Regions from separate parts of the Streptomyces sp. NPDC058295 genome, predicted to be linked through region 2. Evidence: predicted binding sites of a transcription regulator. Region 2 holds the regulator's gene; the other holds the start of a gene.
The links. Region 2 encodes HspR, which represses chaperone genes until heat shock. Its sites were predicted from a motif close to TTGAGNNNNNNNNNCTCAA; they were not measured.
Positions count from the first base shown of each region.

Region 1: the regulator HspR is predicted to act here: its motif matches at 3,657-3,675, upstream of lon (endopeptidase La).

Region 1 is NZ_JBHVYO010000013.1:49,437-65,486, forward strand. Features, by position in the region: gene ACFVYS_RS16075 (spermidine synthase) at 1-609, opposite strand, end outside; gene ACFVYS_RS16080 (rhomboid-like protein) at 883-1,641, shown strand; gene ACFVYS_RS16085 (DUF5954 family protein) at 1,701-2,720, opposite strand; gene ACFVYS_RS16090 (GNAT family N-acetyltransferase) at 2,852-3,508, opposite strand; gene lon (endopeptidase La) at 3,698-6,112, shown strand; gene ACFVYS_RS16100 (MarR family winged helix-turn-helix transcriptional regulator) at 6,282-6,782, shown strand; gene ACFVYS_RS16105 (hypothetical protein) at 6,805-7,596, opposite strand; gene ACFVYS_RS16110 (nitrate- and nitrite sensing domain-containing protein) at 7,965-10,781, shown strand; gene ACFVYS_RS16115 (roadblock/LC7 domain-containing protein) at 10,778-11,281, shown strand; gene ACFVYS_RS16120 (DUF742 domain-containing protein) at 11,278-11,709, shown strand; gene ACFVYS_RS16125 (ATP/GTP-binding protein) at 11,690-12,334, shown strand; gene ACFVYS_RS16130 (styrene monooxygenase/indole monooxygenase family protein) at 12,358-13,611, shown strand; gene ACFVYS_RS16135 (NlpC/P60 family protein) at 13,584-14,876, opposite strand; gene ACFVYS_RS16140 (hypothetical protein) at 14,980-15,342, opposite strand; gene ACFVYS_RS16145 (TetR/AcrR family transcriptional regulator) at 15,357-16,007, opposite strand.
Region 2 is NZ_JBHVYO010000059.1:3,552-19,601, reverse strand. Features, by position in the region: gene ACFVYS_RS38230 (ATP-binding protein) at 1-324, shown strand, start outside; gene ACFVYS_RS38225 (hypothetical protein) at 384-989, shown strand; gene ACFVYS_RS38220 (hypothetical protein) at 1,003-1,614, shown strand; gene ACFVYS_RS38215 (hypothetical protein) at 1,634-3,838, shown strand; gene ACFVYS_RS38210 (hypothetical protein) at 3,887-4,516, shown strand; gene ACFVYS_RS38205 (hypothetical protein) at 4,554-5,162, shown strand; gene ACFVYS_RS38200 (hypothetical protein) at 5,159-6,412, shown strand; gene ACFVYS_RS38195 (hypothetical protein) at 6,420-7,181, shown strand; gene ACFVYS_RS38190 (WhiB family transcriptional regulator) at 7,315-8,808, shown strand; gene ACFVYS_RS38185 (hypothetical protein) at 8,854-9,111, shown strand; gene ACFVYS_RS38180 (hypothetical protein) at 9,137-9,532, opposite strand; gene ACFVYS_RS38175 (hypothetical protein) at 9,771-12,881, shown strand; gene ACFVYS_RS38170 (heat shock protein transcriptional repressor HspR) at 12,997-13,449, opposite strand; gene dnaJ (molecular chaperone DnaJ) at 13,455-14,630, opposite strand; gene grpE (nucleotide exchange factor GrpE) at 14,670-15,326, opposite strand; gene dnaK (molecular chaperone DnaK) at 15,323-16,050, opposite strand, start outside.

The DNA of each region.
Region 1 (16,050 bases), on a different contig from region 2:
GAACCCGGCATTCCTCATGGTTCCCTCGAATTCCGGAGAGGGTTGGGCCGACCACACGGCCAGTACCCCACCGGGTCTCAACACCCGTGCGCAGCTTGCGAGTCCGGTCGTGGAATAGAGGCTGTCGTTGCCCTCGGTGACGGTCCAGTCGGGCCCGTTGTCGATGTCGAGGCATACCGCGTCGAACGTGTCGCATGTCTCATTGACGTAGTCGAGCAGATCCGCTTCGACGATCTTCGACCGGGGATCGGCGAGCGCGTCCCCGGACAGGGCGGCCAGCGGGCCGTCCAGATGCCAGTCGATGACGGCGCGCTCGCGCTCCACGACCGTGACGGCGCCCCAGCGGGGATCGGCGGCGGCATGCGCGAGGGAGAAGCCGACGCCGAGGCCGCCGATGAGCAGATCGGGCGACGGGCGGCCGTCCAGCGCGGCCAGCGCGGCGTCGATCAGGAGCCGCTCCGAGCGGCCGTCCGAGGTGTCCATCAGGAAGCAGCCGTTGGCGATGATCTGGAGCAACTCGCCGTGCCGGCGCAGGACGACCTCACCGTAGGGGCCCTCGCGACGGTCCAGCACCTCGGGCGCGTCGGGGATGTCGTACGGGATGGGCATCGGCCCATCCTCGCACTTCCCTGACGGTTTGTTGAGGGATTTCCGTGGGCGGGGGATGAGGTTGACGTACGGCCGTTCGGGACGGGTTCGCAGTGGCTTCGGGGCGGCTTCGGGGAAGCGTGGGAACCGGCTGGGGAAAGTTTCGGGGAAGCGTGGGAACCGGCTGGGGAAAGTCTCGGAGCTTGCTGTGAATCGGCTCGGGCGTGGTGTCGGTCACAGACAGCGGACCGGCGCGGCACGAAAGGTGGGGTGGAACGGAAGGAGCGCCGCACGGTGGAACGCACGGCCGCACCCACGAGCCCGCCGCCGCCCGACGTCCGCGGGTTGCTGGACGGCATCCCCGGCCAGCGCACGCCGCCCCGCGCCGAGCCGCCCTCAGAGCCGCCCGCCGAGGCGGCCCCCCGCCGCCGGTACCGGGTCCCCGTTCCCTTCACCCTCTCGTACGCGGCCGTCCTCGCCGTCACCTCCTTTCTCACCGCGCACGTCGGCCCCACCCTCGTGCACGCCCTGCACCAGGGCTCCAGCACCGATGTCGCGCATCTGGTGCGGACACCCGTGCTGGTGCTGGTGGCCAGCGCGCTCTGGGTGGCGGGCGGCTTCGCCTCCCCCTTCACGCTCGGCTTCCTGGCCGTCCTGACGACGCTGGAGCGACGCGTAGGCGGCGTCCGTACGGCCGTCGTCTTCCTGCTCGGGCATGTCCTGGCCACCCTCGCGACCGAGGTGCCGGTGGGCCTGGCCGTGCTGGTGGGACGGCTGCCCGACAGTTCGCTGCACCGCCTGGACTACGGCATCAGCTTCGGGGTCGCCGCGAGTGTGGGCGCCCTGGCGGGTCTGCTCGGGCCGCGGCTGCGCTGGCCGCTGCTCGCCGCCTTCGGCGGGATGCTGCTCCAGGACCTGATCGCCTTCACCGACCCGATGACGAACTGGGGACACCTGATCGCGCTGGCGATAGGCGTCGGCACCTGGCCGTGGCTCCGGCGCCTGCCGCGGGCCCGGCCGCTTCCCGGCGCGGATCTTCGGCCCGGCCGCTGACCGTCGGCCCGGCCGTCGCGGGTCGCCCCGGTCGCGGGTAGGTGCCGGGTCTCTCCCGGTCAGTCGTCGTACTGGACCGTGCCGTCCGTGTGCAGGGTCGGGTGGAGCTTCATGGGGCCGTACTCGTCGAGGTCCGACGGGCGGGGCGGCTCGGGGCCGTCGGGCCCGAGGCGGACCATCCGCTCGACGCGGCAGATCCGGAACAGGCGGTCCTCCACGCTCGCCTCGTCGGCCCGGCCGGCCGCCCGGAACGCCTCCGCGGCCCGCGCGTACAGGGCCTTCTTGTGCTCGTCGAAGCGGTAGAGCATCGACCAGACGCGGGCCATCCCCTCGTACAGCGAGCGGCGCGCCTCGTGCGGGGTCGCCGCCAGGGACCCGCACGGGGTCCAGCCGGACCCGTCGCGTTCGGCCACCGAGAAGCCGACCGGCAGCCGCACCACGTCCGGGTGCGTCCGGGCCGCCCACTCGGAGTCCGCGCGCACGTCGGGAGGGAAGCGGTCACCCGTGTACGTGAAGTCGCGCAGGCCCAGCCGGAGGGCGCCCGCCATCGGGCCCTCGTCCCGGTCGGGGTCCAGGACGTACCCCACGTCCGGCGACGGGGCGGTTCCCGGGTCCTCCCACGACGGGTTCACGGGCTCGAGGTCGGTGGGCCGGGGCGGCTCCAGACCGTCGTCGCCGGTCCGGGCGAACTCGTCGCCGCGCACCACCCGGTAGCGCACGCCCAGCGCCTCCACCTCGTCGGCCGGGGCCCGCTCCAGCACGGCCACGGCCGCCAGCAGCTCGCGCCGGGCGGCCGGGTCGTCGGTGCCGTCCTTCGCCTTGAACCACAGGTGCGAGTTGAGCCCGTCCCGGGCCTGCTGGGGCATGCCGTCCACCACCGGCTTCAGCAGCCGCCAGGTCGGCGCGGCGGCCGTCCGGTCCCGTGCGGCGACACCGAAGACGGGTCCGCGCAGCGCGATGTGCGGATAGCGGCGCGAAGCCTCGACGGCGTCCGCCTCCGTCACCCAGGCGACGGGGTCGTCACGGCGGACCAGGTCGGCGTGGAGGGCGTCGAGACGTCGCTTCCAGTCATCGGTCATACGCGCATTGTGGTCGGGTCGGCGGGCGACTTCGGGGTGAATGCCGGAAGTGGGCGGGGTACGGGGAGGGGGCGCGAGGGGCGCGCCCCGTCGTGCGGCGGCGAAGGGTGCGCCCTCCCGGCCGCCGGACGTCACCCTCGTGCGTCTCCCGTGAACTTCGCGCTGGTCAGCGATGACTCGACGCGCCAGCCCAGCGACTCGTACAGTGCCCGCCCTTCCGGTGTGGCGCCCAGTACCCCGGTCCGGGCGCCCTGCGCGAGCGCCGCGTGGTGCAGGGTCCGCATGACGAGGGCGCCGAGCCCGCGGCGGCGGTGGCCGGGGGAGGTCTCGATCTGGTCGACGACCGCCGTGCCCCCGGTCGGGGCGATCTGCCCGCGCGCGGCCAGGGAGCCGTCCGGGGCGACGATCATGGTGCGGGTCACGCCGCCGCGCGACCAGGTGCGGGTCCGGTAACCGTCGGGCGCGGAACCCGGCGGGACGTCGGGGAGCGGGGCCGTCATCAGGAAGCCGGGCTCGGGGTCGATCCACCAGCCGGGCCCCAGCCAGGGCCCGACCACCGCGGGGTCGGCGAACACCTTCAGCCACACGCCGGCCCCGGTCACCGCGCCCGCCACCCTCCGGACGGCCGGCTCCGACACCGCGCTGTCCGTCGCGCCGAACACGTGCCGGGTGACGTGCTGGATTCCCGTTCCCACGTCGACGGTCCAGCCCCACGGCTCGGCCACGGGCGGAGCCGCCCCGCGCGACACGACCCACCCGTCCACCCATGCCTGGACAAAACGATCCACGGGACCCCCCGAGAGCGGCTCGGTAAGAGCCGTACAGCCTATTGAGCTATTACGTCCGACCGTAAGGGCGAAGTCGTCGGCCGGACCAGTCGTGATCGCCCACAGCGAACGGGTCGCCTCCTGGGGAACATTCGGAGACTCACCTGCATTGAGTCGGCATAGCTCAACTTGACTGCCTAAGGGGAGATCATGGCATCGACGTCCACACCGCTCACCCTGCCCGTGCTGCCTCTCGACGACGAGGTCGTGCTCCCCGGCATGGTGGTTCCGCTGGACCTCAACGACACCGACGTACGTGCGGCGGTGGAGGCGGCCCAGGCCGCCGCCCGTTCAACACCCGGGAAGCCCCAGGTACTCCTGGTCCCGCGCATCGACGGGACCTACGCGAGCACCGGTGTGCTCGGCACCGTCGAGCAGGTCGGCCGGCTGGCCGACGGCGACCCGGGCGCGCTGATCCGCGGCCGCGGCCGCGTGCAGATCGGCGCCGGCACCACCGGACCCGGCGCGGCGCTCTGGGTCGAGGGGACGAAGGTCGACCAGACCGTCCCCGAGCCGCTGCCCGGTCACGTCGCCGAACTGGTCAAGGAGTACAAGGCGCTCGCCACCGCCTGGCTGCGCAAGCGCGCCGCCTGGCAGGTCGTCGACCGCGTCCAGGCCATCGACGACGTCTCCGCGCTCGCCGACAACTCCGGCTACTCGCCGTTCCTGACCGCCGAACAGAAGGTGGAGCTGCTGGAGACCGCCGACCCGGTGGCCCGCCTGAAGCTCGCCACCCAGCAGCTGCGCGACCACCTCGCCGAGCAGGACGTCGCCGAGACCATCGCCAAGGACGTCCAGGAGGGCGTCGACAAGCAGCAGCGCGAGTTCCTGCTGCGGCGCCAGCTCGAGGCCGTGCGCAAGGAGCTGCGCGAACTCAACGGCGAACAGGAGGGCGAGGAGTCCGACGACTACCGCGCCCGCGTCGAGGCCGCCGACCTGCCCGAGAAGGTCCGCGAGGCGGCCCTCAAGGAGGTCGACAAGCTGGAGCGGTCCAGCGACCAGTCGCCCGAGGGCTCCTGGATCCGCACCTGGCTGGACACCGTCCTCGAACTGCCGTGGAACGAACGCACCGAGGACCGGTACGACATCCAGGGCGCCCGCGCCGTCCTCGACGCCGAGCACGCCGGCCTGGACGACGTGAAGGAGCGGATCACCGAGTACCTCGCGGTGCGCAAGCGGCGCGGCGAGCGCGGCCTGGGTGTCGTGGGCGGGCGGCGCGGCGGTGCCGTGCTCGCGCTCGTCGGCCCGCCCGGCGTCGGCAAGACCAGCCTCGGCGAGTCCGTCGCGCACGCCATGGGCCGCAAGTTCGTCCGCGTCGCCCTCGGCGGCGTCCGCGACGAGGCCGAGATCCGCGGCCACCGTCGTACCTACGTCGGCGCGCTGCCCGGCCGCATCGTGCGGGCGATCAAGGAGGCCGGGTCGCTGAACCCGGTGGTGCTCCTCGACGAGATCGACAAGGTGGGATCCGACTTCCGGGGCGACCCGGCGGCCGCCCTGCTGGAGGTCCTGGACCCGGCGCAGAACCACACGTTCCGCGACCACTACCTGGAGGTCGAGCTCGACCTGTCGGACGTGGTCTTCCTCGCCACCGCCAACGTGCTCGAAGCCATCCCGGAGGCCCTGCTCGACCGTATGGAGCTGGTCCGCCTCGACGGCTACACCGAGGACGAGAAGGTCGTCATCGCCCGCGACCACCTGCTCCCGCGCCAGCTGGAGCGGGCGGGCCTGGACAAGGACGAGGTGGCCCTCGACGAGAGTGCCCTGCGCAAGCTCGCCGGCGAGTACACCCGCGAGGCGGGGGTGCGCACCCTGGAGCGGTCCATCGCGCGGCTGCTGCGCAAGGTCGCGGCCCAGCACGAACTGGGCGAGCGGAAGCTGCCGTTCACCATCGCGGACGAGGATCTGCGCGCGCTGATCGGGCGGCCGCACCACGTGCCCGAGTCCGCCCAGGACCCGGCCGAGCGCCGGACCGCCGTGCCCGGTGTCGCGACCGGTCTCGCGGTCACCGGGGCCGGCGGTGACGTCCTCTTCGTCGAGGCGTCGCTGGCCGACCCGGAGACGGGCGCGGCGGGCCTGACCCTGACCGGTCAGCTCGGCGACGTGATGAAGGAGTCGGCGCAGATCGCCCTCAGCTTCCTGCGCAGCCACGGCGCCGAACTGGAGCTGCCGGTGGGCGACCTGAAGGACCGGGGCGTGCACATCCACTTCCCGGCGGGCGCGGTCCCGAAGGACGGCCCGAGCGCGGGCGTCACGATGACGACGGCCCTCGCCTCCCTGCTGTCCGGCCGGCTCGTCCGCACGGACGTGGCGATGACCGGCGAGGTCTCCCTGACCGGCCGGGTCCTGCCGATCGGCGGCGTGAAGCAGAAGCTGCTCGCCGCGCACCGGGCGGGCGTCACCACCGTCGTCATCCCCAAGCGCAACGAGCCCGACCTGGACGACGTCCCGGCGGAGGTGCTGGACAAGCTCGACGTCCACGCCGTCACCGACGTCCGCCAGGTCCTGGAACTGGCGCTCGCGCCCGCCACGAACGGCGCGACGCCGGAGGTTCCGGTCGCGGCGTGACGGACGCGACCGGAAAGGGCAGGGCCCGGGTCCCGTGAGGGAGACCCGGGCCCTGCCCGGTTCCGCCGCGGACCCGCGTCGGCGGCCTGGGAAGCGCCGCCGGTCCCCGCCTGCGAAATACTTAAGAGCTGCGCCGATGGCGGCGACCGGCGAGATCAGGGGTGCTGACGTGCACGAGGACATCAACGGCGACGGACGCGACAGCGGGTCCGACACGTCGTCGCGCGGTGTGGAGCAGGGCGACCGGGAGTTCCTGTCCCTGGAACGGGAACTCACGGTGCTGCTGCGCCGCGCCCGCGCCAACCAGGGGGAGATGGCCCGTGAGGTCCACCCGGACCTGGAGTCCGCCGCCTACGGGCTCCTCGTCCGGCTGGAGGAGTGCGGCCGCCAGCGCGCCACGGAACTCGCCGGGTACATCGGCGTAGGCAAGGCCACCATGTCCCGCCAGCTGCGCGCCCTGGAGCAACTCGGGCTGGTCGCCCGCGAGCCGGACCCGGCGGACGGCCGCGCCTGGCTCGTCGACCTCACCGAGGAGGGCCGCACCCGGGTGCGGCGGGTCCGCGAGGCCCGCCGCGAGCGGTATGTCACCCACTTCTCCGACTGGGACCGCAGAGAGGTCTCGGAGCTGGCCCGGCTGCTCCACCAGCTGAACCGGGGGATGGAGAAGTAGCGCCGGGGACGCGGCGGGGCCGTCAGAGCTCCACGCACACCACCGTCGCGTCGTCGTGCGTCTTCGCCCGGCCCAGCAGCGCCCGGCCGGCGGCGTCGTCCGCCCGCTCCAGCGCCCGGACCCGCTCCACCAATGCCCCAGCGCCCTCCTCGCGGACGAGGGTGAACAGGTCCGTCCAGTCGCCCTCCCGGAAGAGCTCCGCCCAGCGGGTGGCCCCGTCCGACAGCGCGGCCAGCGAGCGGACCTCCGCGCGCGGCACGCTCGCGGTGACCGCGCGGGCGGCCACCCCGGGGTCGGCCGCGGCCGTGAAGAACCCGCCCTCCTTGTTGCGGAGCGTGCCGTCGACGACCTCGGCGCTCCGCAGCAGGGCGCGCGGCAGGCGGGCCAGCCGGTCGTCGCGGACCGGGGTGACCGTGCCGTCCGGGGCGGTCAGCAGCAGCGTCGCGTCGCACAGGACCAGGTACTCGACGGTCAGAGGCGACCAACGCGCGAGGACCACGGTGGCCTGCGGGGTACGTGGGTGAGAAAGGTCACAGGTATCCCCATGGGCCTCGGCGGTGCGCGCGATGGCCAGGGCGAGCGCCTCGGCCAGGGGAACATCCGGGAGTGAAACGGTCAGTTCGGTCAGGGCGCCGCCGAGTCGCGCCGTGAACCAGGGGACCGAATGCAGACAGCCGGCGCCGCCCGGGGGCGGTGTCACCCCGTCCAGCAGGACGAGCGAACCGCCCTGTCCGGAGGCGGGAAGTCCGACACTCGCGAAGTCCTCGTTGGGGCGGGCCCGGTCGCCGGCCTCCGACACAAGTTCCGTACGCATCCGGACAGTCTGCACGACCCCTTCACAGCCTTCGCGAAAGGCTGGCATCACTCCCCGAACTTACGTACCGCCGCAGGTCAGACGCCTGGTTTGGGTAGGAATAAAGCACTCCGGGAACACGTGGCGGCGAATACTGTCAAAGCCCGCCGCCCACGTCCAACCGGCCTGCCGCGCAAGGCCGCTGCACACGCCAGAGGAACTTGCCCGCCAACTCTCTCCCGATGTTCACTCCTTCGGGTGGCGGGGCAAGCGATGCGAGGCCCCTGCCCACCGGCACTGGGAGGGTCGGAAACCGTACCGGACGTGCGCGTCAGTTGACGGGGCGTCACATCCGGCCCATGGCACACGAGTCAGGAATGCGAGCACCGGTGCAGAAGACGCGGCCTCGGCGTACAGGCAGGCAGACGGCCTCCGAGGGGGGCGCGGAGCGCACCCCTGTCGGCAAGGGCCGTCCCACCCATGTACGCAACCGGCTGATCGTCGCGGTGGCCGTCGTGGCCGCCGCCGTCGCCGGGGCGGGCGCCCCCTCGATCCTCGCCGCCTCCGGGCAGCTGAAGGACTCCCAGGACCTGGTCACCCTGGCCGAACAGACCCAGGACGCCCTCGCTCTCGCCCAGTCCCTGGCGGACGAGCGCGACGAGGTCACCACCTACGTGGCGGCCGGCCGGGTGAAGTCCAAGGCGCCCTCCGCCCAGGGCAGCGCCCGGGTGGACCGGCAGGCGGGCGAGCTGACCGCCGAGACGGACGTCTCCGCGGCGCTGCGCGAGGCCCTCGCCTCCGTGCCGTCCGTGCGCCAGTCGGCCCTCACCGGCAAGAGCACCGCGCTCCAGGCGCACGAGGCGTACTCCCGGGCCATCGCCGCCCTCCATGTGCTCGTCGACCGGCTCGCGGAGGAGATGCCGCCCCGCGCGGGCTCCGGCGCGTACGCCCTCGCCGAGCTCGACACCGTCGTCCAGCAGGCCTCCGCGACCCGGGGGCTGCTGCTCGCGGCGCTGAACGTGCCGACCAGCACCGAGACCGCATACGACCCCGTCACCGGCCGGTCGGTCACCGAGAAGGTCTCCTCGGACGCCGACACCAAGCAGCGCGACGCGCTCACCGCCGCCGCGCAGCAGGCCCGGCTGCGTTCCGACGCGGCCCTCGCCGACTTCCGGGAGGGCGCGCCGCAGGAGGCGGTGGCCTCGTACGACTCCACGGTCACCGGCGGTGACGTCGACGCCGCAGAGGCCTATCTCGCCGCCCTCACCGACCAGCCGAAGCTGAGCGACGGCGAACTCGACACCAGCGTCAAGAAGCTCGACGCCGCGCTCTCCGCCCGGGTCGACCTGATGCGCGGGGTCGAGTCCTCGCTGTACGGCCACCGCGCCGAGGACCTGGCCCGGTGGCGGGACGACGACGTCACCGACCTGGAGCTGCGCGTCACCCTCCTCGGGGCCCTGATGCTGCTGACGGTCATCGTCGCCACGGGCATGGCACGCAGCCTCACCCGCCCGCTGTCCGTGCTGCGCCGGGGATCGGCGCGACTGGCGGGGGCCGAGCACCCGGCGGCGGAGGAACCGGTCCGGTTCACCGGCCGCAACGACGAGTTCGCCCAGGTCGTCCGCTCCGTCAACGCCCTGCACGAGCACGCCGTGGCGCTCCACGAGCGCGTCGGCACCCTGGAGTCCGATCGCAAGCACCTCGTCGGGCAGCGCCAGCGGATGGCCGACGCCCGCGAGGAACTGCGCACCGAACTCGCCGACTCCGCCGCCCAGTTGGACGGCCTTCGGGAGAGCATCGGCGGCACCTTCGTCAACCTCGCCCTGCGCACCCTGGGCCTCGTCGAACGCCAACTGGCCGTCATCGAGGGGCTGGAGGAGCGCGAGCAGGATCCCGACCGACTGGCGACGCTCTTCAAGCTCGACCACTTCGCCACGGTCATGCGCCGCCACAGCGAGAACCTGCTGGTCCTGGCCGGTACGGAACACGTCCAGCAGCACGCGGGCCCGATCCCGCTGGTGGACGTGGTCCGCGCGGCGGTCAGCGAGATCGAGCGGTACGAGCGGGTACGCATCTCCGCGCTCCCGCCGCACGCGCACGTGGCGGGATTCGCCGCGGACGACCTCTCCCACCTGCTGGCCGAACTCCTGGAGAACGCCACCTCGTTCTCCCCGCCGGACCTGCCCGTCGAGGTCTCCGGCTGGCTCCTGGAGAACGGCGAGGTCATGCTCTCCGTCCAGGACGAGGGCATCGGCATGGCCGAGGACCGGATGAGCCGGCTCAACGCCCGCCTCGCCGAGTTCGACCCCGAGACGCCGTACGACCAGGAGGGCGAGGAGGGTCTCGGCCTCGGCCTCTACGTGGTGGCCCGGCTCGCCCACCGGCACGGGGCGCGGGTGCGGCTGCGCGAGCAGAAGCAGGGCGGGGTGGCGGCGGTCGTCGTCCTGCCGACCGCGCTGCTCGCCGCGGCCCCGGCCGCCGCGATCCCGGTGACGAACCCGGCGGCCACCCCCCAGTCCTTCTCGCTGCCCGGTGCGGACGCGGAAGCCAACTCCAATGTCCTGCCGGGCCGCAAGAAGCCCGCCGACCCGCTGGTCGCGCTCGCGGAGAGGGCGGTACGACAGGCGGAGACCCCGGCCGGGGCGCCCGCGCCGGCTCCGGCACACCTCCCGGCCGAGACACCGGCCGAGACGACGATGGAACTGCTGCTGCCGAGCCCGCAGGGCGAGGACGGCCCGCAGGCCGAGGACGCGGGAGAGGCCGACGAGACGGGGGAGCAGGGCATCGCCGCCGTCATCGCCCCCGGCCCGACGACCGCCGACCGCGCGGACACCCCACCGGGCCCACCCGCACCCGACGAAGGACAGGCCGCGGGCGAGGCCGAGGCGGAACACACCCGTACCCCGGACGCCCCGGAAGAGCTCGTCACGGACAAGGGCCTCCCCAAGCGCACCCCCAAGATCACCGCACCCACCCAAGCCCCGCGCCAGCGGACCGGTTCCGTCGACGCGGACGCCCTCCGCCGCCGTCTGGGCGGATTCCGCCGGGGGGCGGAGGCCGGTTACCGCGACGTGGAAGCCGAAATCGCCGAACGGACGGGCCAGAACACTGCGCCGTCCCCCGAAGCAGCTCGAAAAACAACTCAAGAAGCACGCGCACACGCCGAAGAAAGCACGGGGGGCACAGTCGAGGAGGCAAGCAGTTGACCGCGCCCAGTACCTTCGGACTGAGCAGTGAAGCCCGAAACCTGCACTGGCTGTTGACCAACCTCGTGGAGGAAGTACCCGGCATCCAGTCCGTCGCCGTCGTCTCCTCTGACGGCCTGCTCCTGCTGTCCTCGGACCCGGGCCGCAACCTCGAGGCCCGCGAGGCCCGCGAGGCGAAACCCGCCGGCCCGCGCGGCTCCGCCGCCGACCTCGCCACCATCGTCTCCGGCATCGGCAGCCTCACCATCGGCGCCGCCAAGCTCATGGCGTTCGGCGGGGTCAGGCACACCATGGTCGCCATGGACGAGGGCAGCCTCTTCGTCATGTCGATCAGTGACGGCTCGCTCCTCGGCGTGCACGGCTCCGCCGACTGCGACATGAGCGTGGTGGCCTACCACATGGCTCTCTTCGTCGGCCGCGCCGGACACGTCCTGACCCCGGAACTGCGCAGTGAGCTACGGCAGTCACTGGAGTCCGAGGAGACGGGGGGCCTGCGATGAGCGCCATTCCGAAGCAGCCCCAGGGCGGTCGGCAGCAGCTCCCCGTGCGGGGCGGTGACCGCAAGCCGGCCCGGGTGCGCCCCTACTCGCTCACCGGCGGCCGGACCCGCTTCGGGCACGTCCTGCTGGTGGAGACCTTCGTGGCGGCCCTCGAAGCCCCCGAAGAACGCAAGGAACTGACGAACGGGTCCCTCAAGTCCACGGTCATGCCGGAGCTGCGGGCCATCGTCGAACTCTGCCGCCGTATGCGCACGGTGGCCGAGATCGCCGCGCTGCTGAAGATGCCGCTCGGTGTGGTCCGGGTGCTCCTCAGCGACCTCGCGGACCAGGGAAAGATCCGTGTGTACGGCACCGGTACCGCTCACGGTACGGGCCGTCCCGACCGCGCTCTGCTGGAAAGGGTGCTGAGTGGACTCCGTCGTCTCTGACGCCGCTCGTGGCGTCTCCCCCTTCGTCGCGCCCGAGCCCGACGAGCCCCTGCAGCCCTGGCAGACGGACCGTACCCGTGCCCCCATCGCCACGAAGATCGTGGTGGCGGGCGGTTTCGGCGTCGGCAAGACCACCCTGGTGGGCACCGTCTCGGAGATCGAGCCCCTCCAGACGGAGGCGCTGATGACCGAGGCCAGCGAGGGCACCGACGACCTCACCGGCACCCCGGAGAAGGTCACCACCACGGTCGCCATGGACTACGGCCGGCTCACCCTCGACGACGACCTGGTGCTCTACCTGTTCGGTACGCCGGGTCAGCAGCGGTTCTGGTTCATGTGGGACGACCTGGTGCGCGGCGCGATCGGCGCGGTCGTGCTGGCCGACACCCGCCGGCTGAAGGACTGCTTCCCCGCGCTGGACTACTTCGAGAGCTGCGGGCTGCCGTACGTCGTCGCCGTCAACCACTTCGACGACAGCGAGCTGTTCGAGCCCGTCGACGTGCGGGAGGCGCTGACGATCCCCTCGCACATACCTGTCATGATCATGGATGCGCGGCGCCGGATCTCGGTGATCGAGACCCTCCTGGCCCTGGTGGGCCACGCGCTCGACGAAACCCCCGAGTAAGGCCCTCAAGGAGAGTCCCCCGCATGCGGAAGATACTCGTCGTCGGAGCCGGCCAGTCCGGTCTCCAGCTCGCCCTCGGCCTCCAGTCGCACGGGTACGAGGTCACCCTGATGTCGAACCGGACGGCGGACGAGATCCGCTCCGGCCGGGTCATGTCGACGCAGTGCATGTTCCACACCGCCCTCCAGCACGAGCGCGACCTCCAGCTGAACTTCTGGGAGCAGCAGGCCCCGAAGATCGGCGGGCTCGGCGTCTCGGTGGCGGCCCCCGGTTCGCACGACCCGGGTCCGACACAGCGCGCGATCGACTGGCTGGGCAGGCTCGACGGGTACGCGCAGTCCGTCGACCAGCGGGTGAAGATGGCCGGCTGGATGGAGACGTTCGCCCAGCGCGGCGGCCAGCTGGTGATCCACGGCGCGGCGGTCTCCGACCTCGACTACTTCTCCCGCGCCTACGACCTGGTCCTCGTCTCGGCCGGCAAGGGCGAGCTCGTCCAGATGTTCGGCCGCGACCCGGAGCGCTCCCCCTACAGTGAGCCGCAGCGCGCGCTCGCCGTCGCCTACGTCCACGGACTGGGCCCGCGCCCGGAGCACCCGGACCTGGACGCGGTCCGCTGCAACCTCGTCCCCGGCGTCGGCGAACTGTTCGTCATGCCGACGCTCACCACCTCCGGCCGCGCGGACATCCTGTTCTGGGAGGGCATACCCGGCGGCCCGCTGGACGTCTTCAACGGCGTCAAGGACCCGGCCGAGCACCTCTCCCTGACCCTGGAGCTCATGGAGAAGTTCACGCCCTGGGAGTACGCGCGGGCCACCAAGGTCGAACTGACCGACGCCGGCGGCACCCTGGCCGGCCGCTACGCGCCCACCGTCCGCAACCCCGTCGGCCGCCTGCCCGGCGGTGGCCTGGTGCTCGGCGTCGCCGACGTGGTCGTCGCCAACGACCCGATCACCGGGCAGGGCTCCAACTCGGCGTCCAAGTGCGCGGCCGCGTACCTCTCCTCGATCCTCGAGCGCGGGGAGAAGGAGTTCGACGAGGAGTGGATGCGCGCCACCTTCGACCGGTACTGGGACACCGCCCAGCACGTCACCAAGTGGACCAACGCGATGCTGGCCCCGCCGCCGGAGCACATCATCAACCTGCTGGGCGCGGCCGGGCAGCTGCCCCCCGTGGCTGATCGTTTCGCCAACGCCTTCAACGACCCGTCCGACTTCGAGAACTTCTTCTATGAGCCCGAGAAGACCGCGGCCTACCTGGGCTCGGTCGCGGGGGCCTGAGCGGGGGCCAGAACAGAGGCCGGAACGGGGCTCTTGACGGGAGCCCGAGGGGGACCGGGCGGCGCGTCCGGGCGTACGGCTCCCAGGACCGGTTGGGCCGCGATCTCGGTGATCTTGACCTGTTCGCCGGTTCGCGGCGCCTGGACCACCTTGCCCCCGCCCAGATACATCGCCACGTGGGTGGCCTCGGGGAAGTAGATCACCAGGTCGCCGGGGCGCAGCCGGGTCAGCGGGATCCTCCGCAGGTGCGCCCACTGCTCCTCGCTGGTCCGCGGGATCGGTGTCCCGGCGTGCCCCCAGGCCTCGGACGTCAGGCCCGAGCAGTCGTACGACCTCGGGCCTTCGGCGCCCCACTCGTACGGCTTCCCGATCTGCCGTACCGCGTACCGCACGGCCTTCTCGCCCTCCTTCGACGGCTTGCGGTCCTCGTCGAGCGCGCCGGACGCCATGAGCTTCTCCTGCGCCTGCGCCACACTCTTCCGTTCCAGTTCGGCGAGGGCGGCGAGCTGCTCGGCGGTGAGGGAGGCGAGGAGTTCCTCGACGTCGGCGAGGCGCCGGGTCACGTCGTCACGCTCCTTCTTCCGGCGTTCCGTGAGCGTGAGCTGTTCGTCGAGGGCGGCGCGGGCCTTGCGGGCCAGCCCGTCGGCCAGGCGCTCGCCGCTCGCCAGCCGCCCGACCGTCCCGGCCCGTTCGCGCGCCAACTGGCCGATCAGATGCCCCTGGTCGAGGGCGTGCTGCGGATCGCGGGCGAGCAGCAGCCGTACGTACGGGGAGATGTCGGTGCTGCCCTGGTACTGCTGGCGGGCCAGTCGTCCGGCCGCGCCCCGGCTCCGGTGCAGCGAGAGCCGGGCCTTCACCAGGGCGGCGTCCAGCCGCGCGGTCTCGGCCCGCCGCCGCTTCAGCTGTTCCTCGGTGGCGTTGAAGGCCTCGGTGGCCCGTTCGGCCTCCTGGTACAGCCGCTGAAGCTCCGTCAGCAGTTCGGCGACGGTCCGCTCTTCGTCGTCCGGGCCCGCTGTTTCCGCTTCGGCCCCCGGCCCGGCCTCCGTCTCGACCTCCTTCTCGGCCGCCGACGGCTTCTCCGGGTCCGGCGATTCCGGCGATTCCGGCGTCCCGGGTGGCTCCGGTGACTCCCGTGTCGTCACCGTTCGTTCGCCGGGCTCCGGGGGCTCCGGAGCCGCCACGGCGAGCCCGGGGCCCAGGACGGCCTGTGCGGCGAGCGCCGCCGTGGCGACCGTACAGGCCAGACGCAGCAGTCGTCCTGACACGCCATCACCTCCGCTGCGGGGTGGCCCCTCCATCCCGTAGGGCGAGCATCAGGCGCGCGAGCGCGGCCCGCGCGCTGGAGGTGCGCGGTTCGGCGCAACATGGTCACTCGTCGGCGTCATCCCGCCGTCCGCCCGGCGTGGCGTCGGGCGTGGCGCCGGACTGGGTGCCGGGCTCGGTGCCGGGTTTCGACCACGGCCACTTCAGGCCGCTCAGCCCGCCGCTCCACTTGCCCGCGCCCTGGTCGCCCTCGGCGGCGAACTCGTACTTCCAGCCCTGGGGCAGTCCGAGCTTGCTGCTGTGGCCGCGCGGCACGCGCCGGTAGACCAGAACGGTGGGCGGGCCGCCGGCCGCGTCGGGGACGGGGATGCGGTACGTCTTCGGCGGGTGCCCGGTGGGGCCCAGCAGCACGGGCAGCACCCGGCCGTCCATGGGGCCGCCCTCGAAGGGGGTGTCTTGGCTCTTCACCGCACCAGTGTCGATCAGGTCTCCGCCGCCAGCGCACCCCGGACCAGTTCGGCCGTCTGCGCGTCCCGCGCCGCGGTCACCGTGAGGACGGCCACGAACTGGTCCACCAGCCAGTCCCGCAGCTCGTCGGCGGGCGGCTGCTTGTCCTCGTCGAGCCAGATGAGGGAGGCCGCCTCGACCGCGGTGATCCACATCCGTACGGTCATCCGGAGCCGCGGTCCGGGATCCGGGACCCCGAGGTGGCTGTAGATGTGCTCGGCGGCGGCCCGTCGTACGCCGTCCACGATGGCGGTCGTCCGGGACGTCTCGACGACGCTGCCGCCTTGGAGCAGGGCGCTGAAACCGGCGTCGTGGCGGCCGACGAACGACAGATAGCGGTCGAGGGCGCGGGCGAGGCGGGGGAGGGGCGGGCCGTCGCGGGGCTCGTCGAAGCAGTGGTGCAGCTCCTCGGCGGCGGAGCGCAGGGCGGCCTCGTAGAGCTGCTGCTTGCCGCCGGGGAAATACCGGTAGACGAGCGGCCGGGACACCCCGGCGGCCTCCGCCACGTCGTCCAGCGAGACGTCCTCGGGGACGCGGTGCGCGAAGAGCGAGAGCGCGGCCTCGAGCAGCTGGCTGCGGCGCTCCTCGACGCTGAGGCGACGGTAGGCGGGGGCGGCGGGGGTCATGACGTGCAGCGTAATCGCCCACCCCCGGCCCGCGCCCGCCACC
Region 2 (16,050 bases):
CAGAAGTCGGCGCAGGAGGCGTCCATGGTGGCCCCGCTTTTGGGCCGCCCGGAGAACGACCCGAAGGTCATCGCCGCCCTCCAGGAACTCCGCACCGGTGTCTGCCTCCAGCGCGACGCGGACAAGCGCGTCGGCACAGTCGCCGTCGACCTGGTCTTCAAGGAGATCCTCGCCGCCACGGACACCAACGGCACCACCCGCCCGGCCCGCCAGGGCATCAACCCCCCGCTGAGCGTCTGGGACTGGACCTTCTTGCAGGAGGTCGAGGAGGACCCGGCACGGTCGGTGACACCGGCGGAGGAAACGGCGACGGCGACGGCATGACGCGCCTCACCGGTCCCACCCACACCCACACGCACGCCCACCGAGGAGTCCGTTCCACCGTGCGCCTGTCCAGAAGTCTCGCCACCGGGGCCGCGACCCTCGCCCTGCTCGCCGCGCTGAGCGGGTGCGGGTCGGACTCGGAGTCCGGCTCGGAGTCCGGCTCGGGGGCCAAGACCGGCGCGGACTCCGTCGTCGGCTCGGGTGACGGCAGCGGACAGACCGCGACCGGAGGCCTGCCCCGGGCCTCGGACACGGAGTCCATCGCGAGCTACCTGAACCGGTACACCCCCTGCGGGAGCGTGGCGACGGGCGACGAGTACGACGACGGCCACGACGGCGACGCCTGGGGCACGGACGAGTCCGAGGACCCGGCCTGGGGCATCGAGGAGCGCGCCGTGTGCACGGACGGGGCGGAGCGGCCCATCACCCTGCTCACCGTCCCCGACATGCAGAAGTTCCAGATCGCCGCCAAGGCGAGCGGCGACGAGTTCCTGGTCGGCGAGGACTTCGCGGTCGTTCCGGTCGGCGACGAGGCGATCCGGGGCCTCCAGCAATCCGCCCTCAGATTCCTGACGTGCGATGCGGACCTCGTGGTGCCGAGCGGCTTCGAGAAGGAGCCGGCCCTCGTGGACGGCTGCGTCCTGACCAACTACGTCCCCGAGTAAGGCGAGTCACACCATGCGAATCAGGCGAGCGATCACCATCGGCGCCCTCCTCCTCATGTCGGCGTCGATGACTGCGTGCGGCGGCGACAGCGACGCCGGGAACAGCGACGGCGACGGCAAGAGCGGCGCGAGCGCGGGCGCCGGCAAGGGCGACAGCAGCCAGGCCGCGGGCACAAAGCTGCCCGAGGCATCGGATATGGCGTCCGTGGCGTATTACCTCAACCAGTACGGATCCTGCCTGGATCTGACGCCGGGCGCCGAATACGACGACTCCTCCCTCGCAGACCACGATCCCGCCTGGGGCGACGAGAAGATGACCGGCGAACCCGCCTGGGGGATCAAGGAACGCGCCGTCTGCCGGGACAACTACGACGACTCCAGCACGCTGCTCCTGCTGTCGGACATGAAGAAGTTCCAGACCTCCATGCACGCCGAGAACTACGGCTCCATCCTGATCGGCAAGGACTTCGCGGTGGCGCCGGGCGGCGCCGAGACGATCGAGGACCTGAAGGCCTCCGGCCTCGTGGCCCTGTCGTGCGATCCGGAACGCCAGATCCCCAGCGGCTACAAGCAGGAGCCCGCGCAGGTGGACGGGTGCGTCCTCACGAACTACTACGCCAACTGATCCCTCCGAAGGGCTTTTCATGCTGACCCGCATCCGGCCGCGCTCCGGCCGTCCGGCACGGCCCCGGACGAGGCGCTCCCTGCGCGAGAAACTCATCAGCACCGGCGTCGCCGCGCGGGCCATGCTGTTCCTGGTGCTGGGGGTGATCGCGCTCTCGTTCTCCGCTCCGCAGCAGGCGCAGGCCCTCTTCGACACCTGTGACTGGGCGCAGCAGAGCACCAATCAGAAGGCCGACATGCCGGGCCCCGCCGCGGAGAACATCTTCCCCTCGGTGAAGCAATGGGACGGCAAGCGTGAACTCGTCGCCGGGGCGACGAAGATGGACGGCCCGGCGTCGAAGTACACACTCTACGAACTCAGCGCCATGCGCGGTCTCAACTGGGCCTCGACCCAGCAGAGCCAGCACGATGCGAAGCAGGGCGAGCGCGGCCAGGCCGCCGACGACGACGAGTGCAGCCTCCAGAACGAGATCTACAACGGCGTCGCCCAGGCCATCTTCGACCTGAGCAAGATCATGAGCCGGGCCGCGATCAGCATCAAGGAGATCTCCTCCAACCCCAGCCCGCTGGCCGCCCTCTACGACGGCACGGTCTCGGGTGACGACAGCGTCGTCGACCGCCTGAACAACGGCGTCTTCAAGCTCGCCGTGCCCACCATGATCCTGCTCACCGGCCTCTGGGTGTTCGGCAAGTGGCGCAAGGGCGACATGCGCGAGGTCTGGTCGGGCGTCGGCTGGGCCGCGTTCGTCGTGATCGCCGTGTCGGCGTTCCTCGTCAACGGGAACTACGTGGCCGTGGTCGAAACGGCCGACTCGGGAATCGCGCAGGGAAACGCCGCCCTGACCGAGGCCGTGCTGGACGGCGCGATCGACGGTGTCGACCCGCCCTGCGACCTGCCCGACAACGCACCGCAGCGCGGCATGCGCATCTCCAGCTGTGCCATGTACGACACCCTCGCATTCCGCCCCTGGGCCATCGGCCAGTTCGGCGACCCCGGCAAGGCTCGCATCGAGTACAAGGGCGACCAGAAGTGCGACTTCGGCACGGGCAAGCGCTGCACCGACCTGCGGGTCAAGCAGGTGATCGTCCAGTCGGTGACCAACATCGAGTACTACCAGCACCCGTCAGAGGTCGAGAAGGAGGAAGGAGAAGAGGGCGACATCATCAAGGCGAAGGAGAACCAGTACGGCGAGCTGCGCAACTACATCGCCAAGAACCAGGATGCCAACGTCTACGAGCAGTGGTCGGGTGACAAGCCCTCGAACCGCATCAGCATCGGCGTCTACGCCCTGGTCGCCTCGCTGATCGTCGGCCTGATGGTGATCGTCCTCAGCGCGCTGACCCTGCTGTGGCACGCGGTCACGCTCATCATGGTGATCCTGCTGCCCCTGGTCGCGATCATCTCGATCCACCCGACCCAGCAGAAGCTGCTCCGGGGCTGGTGGCAGACCTTCGTGCACAGCTTCGTCCTGCGCGCCGGGTTCGGCGTGATCCTCACGGTCCTGCTGCTCTTCTACCAGCTGATCCTGCCGCTGCAGATCCCGCTGGGCATGCAGCTGCTGATGCTCCTGCTGGTCACCATCGCCGTGATCATGCTGCTCAAGAACCTGCTGTCCGGAAAGTTCAGCCCGCAGGTCGCGGGCGCGGACGACGCTCTGGGCGTCGGGGATGCGGCCAGCGCGAGCAGCTCGAAGCTGGTCGACAAGACAGCGGGTCTCATCACCCCCAAGGACGGCACTGCCGGCCGGATCACCGGACGCGTGGCGAGCGGCGCTGCCAGGCGCTTCGACAACAAGGTCCTCGGGGGGAAACTGCAGCGGAACGGTCACCTCGAAATGAGCAAGAAGGAACAGAACAAGGCCGCGTACGAGGGCGCCCAGATGACGCACAAGAACTACCGGGACCAGTTCGAGAAGCCCAAGCCTCTCGACGAGAGTGGCGGCGACCCGAGTCGCCGCCGCAGGGGCAACCGGGTCAGCGCCACGCAGGCACCGAGCCAGAACAGCGGCACCGCGCCGGCTCCCCAGCCGCAGCCCCAGGCTCAGCCGCAACCTCAGGCTCAGCCGCAACCTCACTCGCGTCCGGCCCCTGCTCCCCAGCCACGTCCCGTCGCGCCCCAGTCTCACCCGCCGGTGCAGCAACCGTCGGTCCCCCGCCAGCCGACGCCCCCGGCGGCCCCGGCCCCGCCTCCGAGGGACCCGCGCGGCCCCAGCGGCCGCGTCTAGCCCCGCCCCGCCGCCCCCCGCCTCCCTCCCACACCAAGGAGTTATCCGATGCCCGCCCTGACCGCCGACCGCAGTCCCGGCCAACTGGTCGCGGAGCTGGAGCGGCTCATCGGCGTGGACTGGCCCACGGTGTGGGCGGGGGTTCCGGAGGACGCGGAGAAGCGGGCGAGGTGGTGCGCCGGGTTCGACTGGCGTCCGCTGTGGGCCGAGGCGGGACTGCGCGTCCGTACGGCCCTGGGCGGCCGCCTGTACCTCGCCTCCGCCACCCCCGGCGGCCCGGTGACCCGGATCGACCACACGGTGTGGTCGGCCCGGGCCCGGGACACGGACGAGAACCCCCTCGTCGCCGGCCTGGCGGAGGCCCACTGGACCGCCTGCCTGACCGCCCTGCGCGGCCTGCTGGGAAACCCCGCCTGGAACGGCACCTGGGACACACCGGACTTCCCTGAGCTGCCGGGTCCGGGGGCCTGGCCCGACGCCGGGTGGCGTACGGAGTACCAGGACCCGCACCGCGTCGCGGTGTGGCGGTTCCGGGTACCGCAGGCACCGGTGTTCGAGCTCAGGGCGACGCTCGGCGCAACGGCACGACGTGGTCCGGTACCGGCCAATGCGAGGATCGAACTCGTCTGCCATGACCCCGACCACGTGGAGTCCCGTCGGCAGGAGCGGCGCGGATGAACCGGAGCCGTGCGGAACGCGAGGAAGGTGACAAGCAATGACGAGCCTCACGATCGACCGCAGCCCCGAGCAGCTGGCCGAGGAGCTCAGGGGACTGGAGCACGTGGACTGGCCGGCCGTCTGGGCGGGCCCGCCGAACCCCGGCCAGGCACTGGACGACTGGTGCGCGCTGTTCGGCTGGAAGCCGACGTCGGCGGAGCGGGTGCTGACCGTGCGCAGTGGCACGGGCCAGGACCTCGCCCTCTTCCCCGTGCGCTCCGCCGGCTGGGCTCCGGTCAAACAGCTCAGCTGGACGAGTTGGCACATGTCCGCGGAGGAGTCGTCCGAGAACGAGGAGGTCCTCACCCGAGCCGCCGAGACATGGGCCGCCTATGTGGGGGCTGCCCGCACCGTGCTCGGTGACCCTTCCTTCGCAGGCGCCTGGGACGACCCTGCCTTCCCGGAACCGCCGCACGACCGGCACTGGCTCATGCCCAGCGACCTTCGCCTGGAGGACATGGACCCCTACCGCATGGCGATCTGGCGGGAGGAAGGGCCCGAGGGCCATCTCACCGTTCTCTCCGTCAAGCCTGGATCCGTCCGAGCACCGGGTGCGCTCCGCCGCACGTCGATCAAAGCAACCTGCTATCCGCCGGAGGCCGTGTGATCCAGGCACACATCCCGGACCGAGTCCTCGACAACGCCCGTGACCGGCAGCGGACCGTCGAGCCCGAGCTGACCGAGGCCGAGGCCAAGCGGATCGCGAGGGGGCTGCGCGAGGGCATCGACCACCTCCCGGAGAAGGAATACAGGGAGCAACTCCACCAGCGGCTGCGGGAGTTCGCGGCCGCTCAGGATGTGGACCTGCCCGCCCCCGACACCAGGTCGACCTTCTGGTCCTACCGGCTGGAGGATCACCCGCAGATCAATATGGAGCCCGGGGAAGAGCTGTACAGCATGCACATGGCGGCTGCGTACACCGAGGCACAGAACTCGATCGTGCAGGACACCCTGCGGTACCTGGAGGGCACGCCCGGTGGAGAGGCGCTGGGCCGACTCCATCTGTGGGACACGGAAGTGCAGGACGCGCTGGACCTGGACGAGAAGGCGGGTCTGGCCCTGGCCTACGAAGCCTGGGGCACCCTCTCCGAGAAGTACGCAGCGAAGACGGACAACGAGGCCCTCTTCTTCATGGCCGAGCTCAACCCGGGAACCGTCGCCTATCAGACGGAGTCCCGGCAGCTCCGCCAGGACGGCAAGCTCGACATCATCCAGTTCATGTATCCGGCGCCGGCGCAGAAGTACGCCGATCTCGCCCCGGAAACACAGGAGTTGCTGGCCTCTCAAGCCGTCCGTGCCCAGGTCCACACCTTCTCGTACGACGAGAGCGACGCGAAGTACACACCGCTGACCAAGGCGGGCCACCTGGACCTGAAGCAGCTGGCGGCGCTCCCCACCCCCGAGGCACAGCGCGCCGCCGTCCTGGAGGTGTGCGCCCGGGTGGCGACCATGGACGGCCCCGCTCGCGCGGCCGACGTGGAGAAGCTCATCGAGGAGATCAAGGTCCTGCGTCCGGACCACGAGGTCACGCTGCCCAGCGTCGAGGACCAGCAGTGGGCGGCCGGCCTCCGCAGTCCCGAATCGGGCTCACCGGCGGGACCACCACCCGTCGCCGTCAGCACCCACGGCCAGTACCTCCCCGGTGTCACCGTCAACGCCAGGACGGGCCCGGCCCCCCTCGAGTCGCTCACCCTCCCGGCAACGGGGGCAGCCGCCACCCAGGCGCACAGCTTCCTCCCCGGCGTCACCCCGCAGGCGAAGCCGGTCGTCGCCTCGAACAGGACCGACACCCCGACGGCTCCCCCGAAGGCGCCTCCGGCCCCGGAGCAGTCGAACGACACCGGAATGGGAGTATGACCGGCCCATGAGCCGCACCCCGGGCAACGCCCGCACTCCGCGCACCCCAGGCACCTCCCGTACTCCAGGCGGCCCCCGCACCCCGCGCACCACCCCGCAGCCCGCCGCCGACCGGCCGGACACACCCACCACCCCGGCATCCACCGCCCCGGCGTCCACCGCCCCGGCCCTCCCGCTCCTCCGCCGTTTCCTCCGCCAGGAGAAGAGCGACGCCTGGGCCGTCCGGCTCCTCCCCCGCGTCGTCTTCGGCGTGGCCGCGCTCTACACGGTGATCACCCTCGCCTCCCAGAGCGGCTCCAGCTTCTTCGCGGTCGTCACCGCGCTGCTCCTCGGCCTCGCGCTCTGGCTCCTCCGCCATCGCACCCAGCTGCTCCTGGCGATCGGGGTGAGCATCCTCGCCATCGCCTTCACCGGCTACTTCTCCGCGGTCGGCGACGCTGCCCGCACGAGCGAGGACGCCGGCGCCACCGTCACCGGCGCAGCCGCCTTCGGCTACTGGGCGCTAGCCGGAATGGCACTCCTCGGCGCCTGGATGGTGAAGGAGCACCCGGGCCGACGGGGCATCACCGTCGTCCTCGCGGATGTGATCCTCGTCATCGCGTCCGTCGTCGGGATGTTCCTGCCGGAAGCGGGTGTACCGCTCGGATTCCTCGGCGTGCTCGGCGTACTGGCGATGCGCGGAAGCAGCGTGAAAGCGGTTGCAGGCCGGGCCCGCCAGGCACTCGGCCGCCTGCGGACGCACAAAGCCAGTGACCCGACGGACAGTTGAGGCCCGTGTGAACGTTTCGTCTCGTCACTGTGCCAAGTCGGCACATGCTTTGCAGATGCGTTGCACGGGGTTGACCGAACGATTTAGGCTCCCCCCCGATCACGTATCACCACGGGGGACAACACACATGCCTATGGCCAGCCATACGGCGCTGCCCACGCGCCCCGCGCGCGGGCCGGTACGGGGAGCGGGGGCGGGGGCCGGGGTCCACACTCCCGACGCCGCTCTGCCCTGCCAGCGCCGACCGGACGTCTTCCAGCATCCGCTGCTGGAGGCACCCACGGACATTCCGTACACCTCGCCCGAACAGCGCCACCAGCACCTCGTGCTGCTCCGCACCGCCCGCGACCTGTGCGCTTCCTGCCCGTTGTGGGCGGAATGCCTCCAGGACGCCGTCGCCCACGCCGAGCCCTACGGCTACGCGGCCGCGACCACGCTCGACGACCGCCGCTGGATCCGCCGCGCCCTCGGCGTCGGCGACGCGAACGGCGACCTGCCCACCCACACGGTGGACGGCCCCGGCGCGGGCCCCGGCTACAGCTCCGGCGAAACGTCCCGCCGGCTGCTGCGCCTGCGCTCCCGCAGCACCGACACGGCCAGCCGGCACGACGCCGAGCACGGCCGGCCCACGCTGGAGCGAATCCTCGACGCGTTCGACGCGCGCCAGGACCAACTGGCCAGGTCACGCCGCGAGTTGCCCGCCATCCCGCGACAGTTGCACGAGCACACCAACGCACAGCAGCCGCACAGCAGCACCCACCATTCCAGACCCACCCACCCGGAAAGCAGGAGCGAGGACATGGCACCGGCCGAGTCCGGGCAGCGGATCGCCTTCTCGTACGAGGATCCCGCCCAGGCCGTACGACAGGCTCTGCTGGCCCCTCTGATCCGCTCCGCCCTGCCCACGCTCACCGGCCTGGAGCAGCTGGTCACGATGCTGGCGAGCGTGCCGGGCGGCGAGATCGCGCCGGAGATGCCGGACACCATCCGCGCCGCGCGCAAGGCCGTGGAGGCACTTGCTCCGGACGGGGGCCGAGGCTCCCGCGACTTCGCCGACGGCACCCCGGACACCGCCGGCCCGCTCCGCGCCCTCACCGGCTCGGTCTCGGTCGAACTCGCCACCACCGACCCGGTGGCGGCCCTGCGCCGTGACTTCCTGGAACCCCTGTTGCGCGAGCTGGCCTCCTCGCTCGCCAACATAGAGAAGGTGGCGACCATGCTGGCCGCGACCGGGGCCTCGGACGGCGACGAGGTCCACCTGGAGCCGATCCGCACCGCACTGCAAGGCATCAGGGCGTGCCTCCCGCATCCGGTCCCGACCGGCAGGACGTCCACCGGCACAGGGCAGACCGCAGCCCTCGTCCCCTCCGGCGCCCCCAGCATCCGGGCCGCCGTGGAGACGGCCGTGTCGACCTTCCCCGGCCCCTTCTCCGCCCGCGACGTCCTGCGCGCCCTCCCGCCCGGCGTCTACGGCGACCCCTCGAAGACGATCAGCAACGTACTGTCCGCCCTCGTCAAGTCGGGCCGCCTTCAGCGCCTCGCCCGAGGCACGTACGCTCGCACCGTCGACGTCACCGTGGACCTCGCCGTGGACGTCACCGAACAGGACGAGGCGAAGAGCGCCTGAGCCGGAACTGATCCGGAACCGAGCCGGAAGGAACCCCGACCCCCGATGACCGAACCGACGCCGCCACCCCCCGCCACGGCGGACGCCCAGGTGCACGTCTTCTCCCCCAACGCCGGCCTGATCGACGGCGTCCCGGTCACCGCCCCGCCCTACGGCGACATCCAGGACGTGGTCCTGGCGATCCTCCAGCAACGCGCCCAGCAACTCGGCGCCCCCACCCCGGCCACCATCACCGACAACCGCTACGGCGGCGCGATCCGCCTGCTGATCCACCCGGACGGCACGACGGAACAGCTGGGCTGAGCCGTCCGCGCCGCCGAGCCCGCCCTCAGGCCCGGGGTCCGGTCCCCCCGGGCGGAGGGCTGACCGCGTCGATGTCGGCGATGATCTTGCGTGTGAGGTCGATGTCCATCTCGAGGATGTCGCGGTCGAACTTCGCCGGTTCCCGCTCATAGCGGGCCCTGCCCACCTCGGAGGTGAAGGCGGATGCGGGAATGGCGTCCAGCCCCGGAGGAACGAACTTCGGAAGCTCCTCGAAGGCAGCCAGCGCGTACGCCATCGCGCCCCGGTAGGTGCGGTGCTCGGATTCGGGTGAGTTGAGCATGTCGAGCCCGGCGCGGCGAGAGACGCGGTGCGCGACCTCCGCGAACTCACCGGGATCGATGATCTGGGACGGCTGTGTACCGCCGAAGGCGGGCGGCGGGGGTGGGATTTCGTCCGCCATCAAAAAAGTGAAATTCCGGTTCCGGCCGCATTCACTGCAGGCGCCCTCGTAGACGGCGACGATGTCGTCACCACGCTGCTCCAGACGGTGCCGGCGATCGAAGTCGGGGCTCCCGCACTGGCATGGATGCAAGTCCATGTACAGGTGCGCTTCCAACGAGGAACGGGCTCTCAACATGACATGATCCTAGAGCTGTTGTGCGATTTGAACAGGTACCGGGCCCGGGGAGGGGCATCACATGGACAGCTGGGCCAATCCCCGGACGGCGATGGGCACACTGCCGCAGTACCCACACGCGCACCAGGATGAACTCGTGTCGGCCGCAAGGCGCGGCATGGCCTCGGTGGCCGCCGCCGTCCTCGGAGACGGCCTGGACTCCCTCGATGCGGATCGCACCAAGGAGGGACGTCAGTTCTTCGTACTGCGGGACAGCCAGGGGGAGTCCGCGACGGTCTGGGTGGACGCCGTTCCCCTGGTGACAGGGACGATCGCCGACACGGCGACGAACACGACATCGCAGAACTACGTGGTCCGTGTCTCCGACCGTCTTCCGACCGAGATGCTGGGCCGGGTGCTCGCCCACGAACTCGGTGAACTCATGGCGGTGCGCGAACGCGCCGCCGAGGGTCTGGCTCCGGTGCGGGAAGACCTTCTGCGTGAAGGAGCCCAACTCCCGGCGGATCAGGAGCTGTCCGCAGCGGACAGAGGCCGCATAGGTGAGCTCAACTGGCTCGCCACGCGTAGCGCGGATCCCGGTCTCTCCCCTCAGCAGCAGATGGAAGCGCGCGCGGAGTTCTCGGCCCTGCTTGATCCGTACGGCATCCGGCCGACCGCCGCCCTGAGCGACGAGGAAGCGTTCCGCCCCCAGGAGAGGGCGGCACGCGTGCGACACCGGGTGTCGGCCGATTTCCTCTCCGTCGGCTCCCGGCGCTTGGTCAGCGCCCTCGCCCACCCCATAGAGAACCTCTCCCCCGCCGACGCCACCGCCCTGCAGGCCTCCCGCGACGCCGCGCTGCGCGCAGAACGCCAGGTCGAGGCGTTCATCGGGCGGCGGGACGTCACCATGCCCATGCCCGGCTACGACCAGAACGGGCTGCCGCTCCCGCGCGACGAGCTGGAACCCGCTGCCGAGCGGTGGGCGGAGTACCGCGCGCAGGTCAGCGAGCGCACCGTCCAGACGTTGGCGGGGCAGCTCGCCGAAGGACAGTTCCCGCTGCGCAAGGTCGTGATCGGCGGCGGCGCGAGTCTCACCGGGCGGGACCCGGAGGCGCTGCTCGTGGACGGGGCGGGCCGTTGGCACCTCGACCCCGGGAACGGGATCGTGCAGTCGGCGGACCAGGACCGCGACCTCGCCCGGTGGATGGGCGTCGACCCGTACTCGGCGGTCGAAGACCCCCGGCACCGGGTGTCCATCCACGCGGTACGGGTCTGGGAGGACCAGCTCGCCACCCAGGGCGACGTGGTGAACGGCCACGCCCGGCTGCGCCTCGGCCGGGACGGTGAACTCCTCGCCGAAGTGCGGGCGTTGGGCGAGGACGGCAAGGAGAGCGGGACCCCGCTGTGGGTGGCCTGCGACGGGACGCCGAGCGTCGCGACCGGCCTCACGCCCGATGCCGTACCGGGAATGCCCCGCGGCCGGGGCGGGGTGGAGAGCCGGAGCGAGGCCGTACGGCTGATCAGTGAACGACTGCGGGAACTGGAGGGACAGGGGACAGCCCTCGCGGGCGAGATGCGCGCCTGGCTGACCCAGGCCGAACGGGGCGGCGCGGACGCCCGGACCGTGCTCGACGCCCTGGAGTCGTCCTCGCTGAAGGACGCCCTCGCGGCCGGCCTGGACAGCGCCGCCGCCACCCGCATGGACAACTGCTTCACCGCCCTCGCGTCGACCCAGAAGTGGGAGGCGGCGCGCGAGGCCGCCGAGGGCCGGGCGCTGCTGGGCGACGAGGTCGCCGAGAACCGCTTCGACCCGCACGCCGCCCAGCACTGGATCATCGCGGGGTCCGGCGGCACGGGGGTCGCCAACGCCGAGATCATCCTGCGGGAGAACCCCGACGCCCGCGTCACGATCGTCGGCTCGTCGCCGCCGGCCGCGCTCCAGCACCAGGTCCAGTACCCGGAGATGCTCGCCCGGTACGGCACGGGCGAGAACCCGCGTTTGACGATCGGCCGGGCGGAGGTGGGCGCGATCGAGACCTACCGGCACGAGAGCGGAGAGACCTGGTTCCAGGCCGACTACCTGGACGAGAGCACCGGGGAGCGGAAGACGGCCAGGGCCGACGGCTATGTCAGCAGCCTCGGCCGCACCAACCCCCTGCCGCCCGCCCTGCAGGTCCTCGCCGCCGAGGTGCGCGACCGGGGTGGGGAGATCTCCGGGGACCTGCTGTTCGACAAGGACGACCAGTACATCGGCTACGGGCTCACCTTCGCCGTGGACGGCAGGGAACACCGCGTCGACGTGGACGGTGCGGCCTCCTGGCAGCTGCCGCGCGAGATCTTCGCCCCGGAGACTGGAATCCAGGTTGAGTTGAACGGCATGGGCCTTCGCGGTCTGCCGTCCGAGACCGGCAACGCCGCCCCCGGCTTCTCTCCGATCGCCCGCCAGAGCGCCCTGCGCGCACGCGCCGTCGCCGCGGCGGCGGCAGGCGACACCGAAGCGGTACGACGGACCTCGACGATCCCGGAGCGCTGGCGCCGCCCGGACCTGAACCAGGGGCCGACTCCCCCGGCCGCCGGCCCCCAGCCCCCCGCCCTCCCCCAGGAGAAGTCCGAGCCCACAGCGCACCGGCACCCGACCACGGAACAGGACCAGGGCACGGACCGGAACCCGAGCACGGAACGTGACCGCGACACGGACCGGAACCCGAGCACGGAACGTGACCGCGACACGGACCGTGACCCGAACACGGACCGGAACCCGAGCACAGAACGGGACCACAGCCCGGACCGGGAACCAAGCACGGAACTGGACCAAGACGCGGACCCGGCCCCGAAGCCCGTCACCACCCCCGCACCAGCCGCAGCACCAACTCCGGCACCGGCACCGCGACCGACTCCGGCCCAGCCCTCAACCCCCGCGCCGGCCCAGCCCTCAACCCCGACGCCGGCCCAGAACTCGTCACCGACCCCTGCCCAGCCCCAAACCGCAGCCCCAGCCCCAGCCCCGGCTCCCTCCCCGACCCCAGCACCCTCTCCCGCCCCGGGCGTCTCCGGTTCGCATCTCTGGCAGATGGGTGTGCCCCAGGGTGGCGCCAACCGACCGCCCGCCCAGCAGCCTCAGCAGACGCAGCAGACGCAGCAACAGCCGCCGGGCCCTGAGCGACCCGAGCCGGGTGTCGGCATCGACGGCTGACGGCCGTACGAGGACGGGGCGGCCGCAGATGGCCGAGGAGCGCCCGTAGAACACGAAGGAAGGGGCCCGGAGACGAATCTCCGGGCCCCTTCCTTCGTCCACGTGCCGCCAGGTGTCAGTCCGTCGGCTGCTGCCGCTTGGGCCGCCAGACCACCAACGCGCTGGTCTGCTGCACCTCCTGGTACGGCACCAGGTCCCGCCGGTAGGAGGCGTGCACCGCCGCCTCCCGCTGCTGCATCGCCGTGGCCGCGCCGTCCAGCGCGGCTTCCAGCTCCGCGGCCCTGGCCTGGAGCGCGGCCACCTGGTTCTCCAGCTCGATGATCCGCTTGATGCCGGCCAGGTTGATGCCCTCGTCCTGGGACAGGGCCTGCACCGTGCGCAGCAGCTCGATGTCGCGGGCCGAGTAGCGGCGCCCCCGGCCGGCGGTGCGGTCGGGGGAGACGAGACCCAGGCGGTCGTACTGGCGTAGCGTCTGCGGATGCAGGCCCGAGAGCTGGGCCGCCACCGAAATGACGTAGACCGGGGTCTCCTGGGTCAGTTCATACGGGTTACGCCGACGGCCGTCCATCACTCTCATGCTCCCTTCGCGGCCTCGAACAGCTCCGCCCGCGGGTCCTCGCCCGCGGTCGCCTCGCGATACGCCTCCAGCGCTTCACGAGCCTTCCCCGACAGGTCCTTCGGAACACTCACCTCTACGGTGACCAACAGGTCGCCGCGGGTGCCGTCCTTGCGGACCGCGCCCTTGCCCCGCGCCCGCATGGTGCGGCCGTTGGGCGTGCCGGGCGGAAGCTTCAAGGTCAGGGACGGCCCGCCGAGCGTCGGCACCTTGATCTCACCACCGAGTGCCGCCTCGGTGAACGTCACCGGCACGGTCACCGTGAGGTTGTCCTCCTTGCGGCCGAACACCGGGTGGGCGCCGACATGGACGACGACGTACAGGTCGCCCGCCGGGCCGCCACGCTCGCCCGGGGCGCCCTTGCCGCGCAGCCGGATGCGCTGACCGTCCGTCACCCCGGCGGGGATGCGGACCTGCATGGTCCTGGACGACTTCGCACGGCCGCTGCCCTTGCAGTCCAGGCAGGGATGCTCGGCGATCAGGCCGCGCCCCTTGCAGTCCGGGCAGGGGTCGGTCAGGGAGAAGCCGCCGCCCGAACCCCGCGCCACCTGGCCGGTGCCGACACAGGTCGGGCACACGCGCGGGGTGCCGTTCTTGTCGCCCGTCCCCGAACACGCCTTGCAGGGGGCCTGCGAGGACATGCGCAGCGGGACCGTGGCGCCCTCGATCGCCTCCGTGAAGGTCAGGGTGACCTCGGTGTCGATGTCCTGGCCGCGTCGGGGCTGGGTACGGGTCGTGCCGGGGCCGCCGCGGTTGAACAGGCCGCCGAACACGTCCCCGATGCCGCCGCCGAAGCCGCCCTGGGCACCGCCGCCCTGGGCACCGCCGCCGAAGAGGTCGCCCAGGTCGAAGTTGAAGTTGCCGCCGGCACCGGGACCGGGACGGAAGCCGCCGTTGCCGAAGAGGGCGCGTGCCTCGTCGTACTCCTTGCGCTTCTTGGGGTCACCGAGGATGTCGTTCGCCTCGGAAATCTCCTTGAAGCGCTCCTCCGCCTTGACGTTGCCCTTGTTGGCGTCCGGGTGGAACTCGCGGGCGAGCTTCCGGTACGCCTTCTTGATCTCGGCCTCGGTGGCGTCCTTGGGGACGCCGAGGACCTTGTAGAAGTCCTTCTCGACGAAGTCTTTGGTGCTCATCCTCGACGTCCCTCCTCCCCTTCACTCATCCGATCGAGCTCAGCCCTCGTCCGGGCCACCGCTCTCCTTGTCGTCGGCCGCCTCGGCCTCGTCGCCCTTGGCCGCCGATGCACCGGGCTGCGGTTCGGCGACGGCCACCCGCGCGGGGCGGATGGTGCGCTCGCCGATCCGATACCCGGGCTGAAGGATCGCCACGCACGTCGTCTCGGTGACGTCGGGCGCGTAGCTGTGCATCAGGGCTTCGTGGATCGTCGGGTCGAAGGGCTCGCCCTCCTTGCCGAACTGCTGGAGGCCCATCTTGGCCGCGACGGTCTCCAGCGATTCGCCCACGGACTTGAAGCCGCCGACGAACTCGCCGTGCTCCCGCGCGCGGCCGATGTCGTCGAGGACGGGCAGGAGCTCGGTCAGGAGGTTCGCGATGGCGATCTCCTTGACCGCGATCCGGTCGCGCTCGACCCGGCGGCGGTAGTTCTGGTACTCGGCCTGGAGGCGCTGGAGGTCGGCGGTGCGCTCGCCCAGAGCGGTGCGCACCTGGTCCAGCTGGGCCACCAGACCGGCTGTCTGGTTCGTGTCCCCGGCCGGGGCCTCCCCCGCCGCCGAAGCGGAGGGGGAAGCGGCCTTCGGCTCGGCGTCTTCAGGGGTGGCGCCGGAGGGGACGTCGGGCTTCTCCTCGAAGCCCGGGGTCTCCTCCGTCACGCGGCACCGTCCTTGCGCTCGTCGTCCACGATCTCGGCGTCCACGACGTCGTCGTCCGCCTTCGGGGCGTCGGCCTTGGGAGCGTCGGCGCCCTGACCGGCCTGGGCGTCGGCGTACATGGCCTGGCCGACCTTCTGCGAGACCGCGGCGACCTTCTCGGTGGCCGTGCGGATCTCGGCGGTGTCCTCGCCCTTGAGCGCGGCCTTCAGCTCCTCGACGGCGGCCTCGACCTCGGTCTTGACCTCGGCCGGAACCTTGTCCTCGTTGTCCTTGAGGAACTTCTCCGTCTGGTAGACGAGCTGCTCGCCCTGGTTGCGGGACTCGGCGGCCTCGCGACGGCGGTGGTCCTCGTCCGCGTACTGCTCGGCCTCCTGGCGCATGCGGTCGACCTCGTCCTTCGGCAGCGAAGAGCCGCCGGTGACGGTCATCTTCTGCTCCTTGCCGGTGCCGAGGTCCTTGGCCGTGACGTGCATGATGCCGTTGGCGTCGATGTCGAAGGCGACCTCGATCTGCGGGACGCCACGCGGCGCCGGCGGCAGACCGGTCAGCTCGAACATGCCGAGCTTCTTGTTGTAGGCCGCGATCTCGCGCTCGCCCTGGTAGACCTGGATCTGCACCGACGGCTGGTTGTCCTCGGCCGTCGTGAAGATCTCCGAACGCTTCGTCGGGATCGTCGTGTTGCGCTCGATCAGCTTGGTCATGATGCCGCCCTTGGTCTCGATAC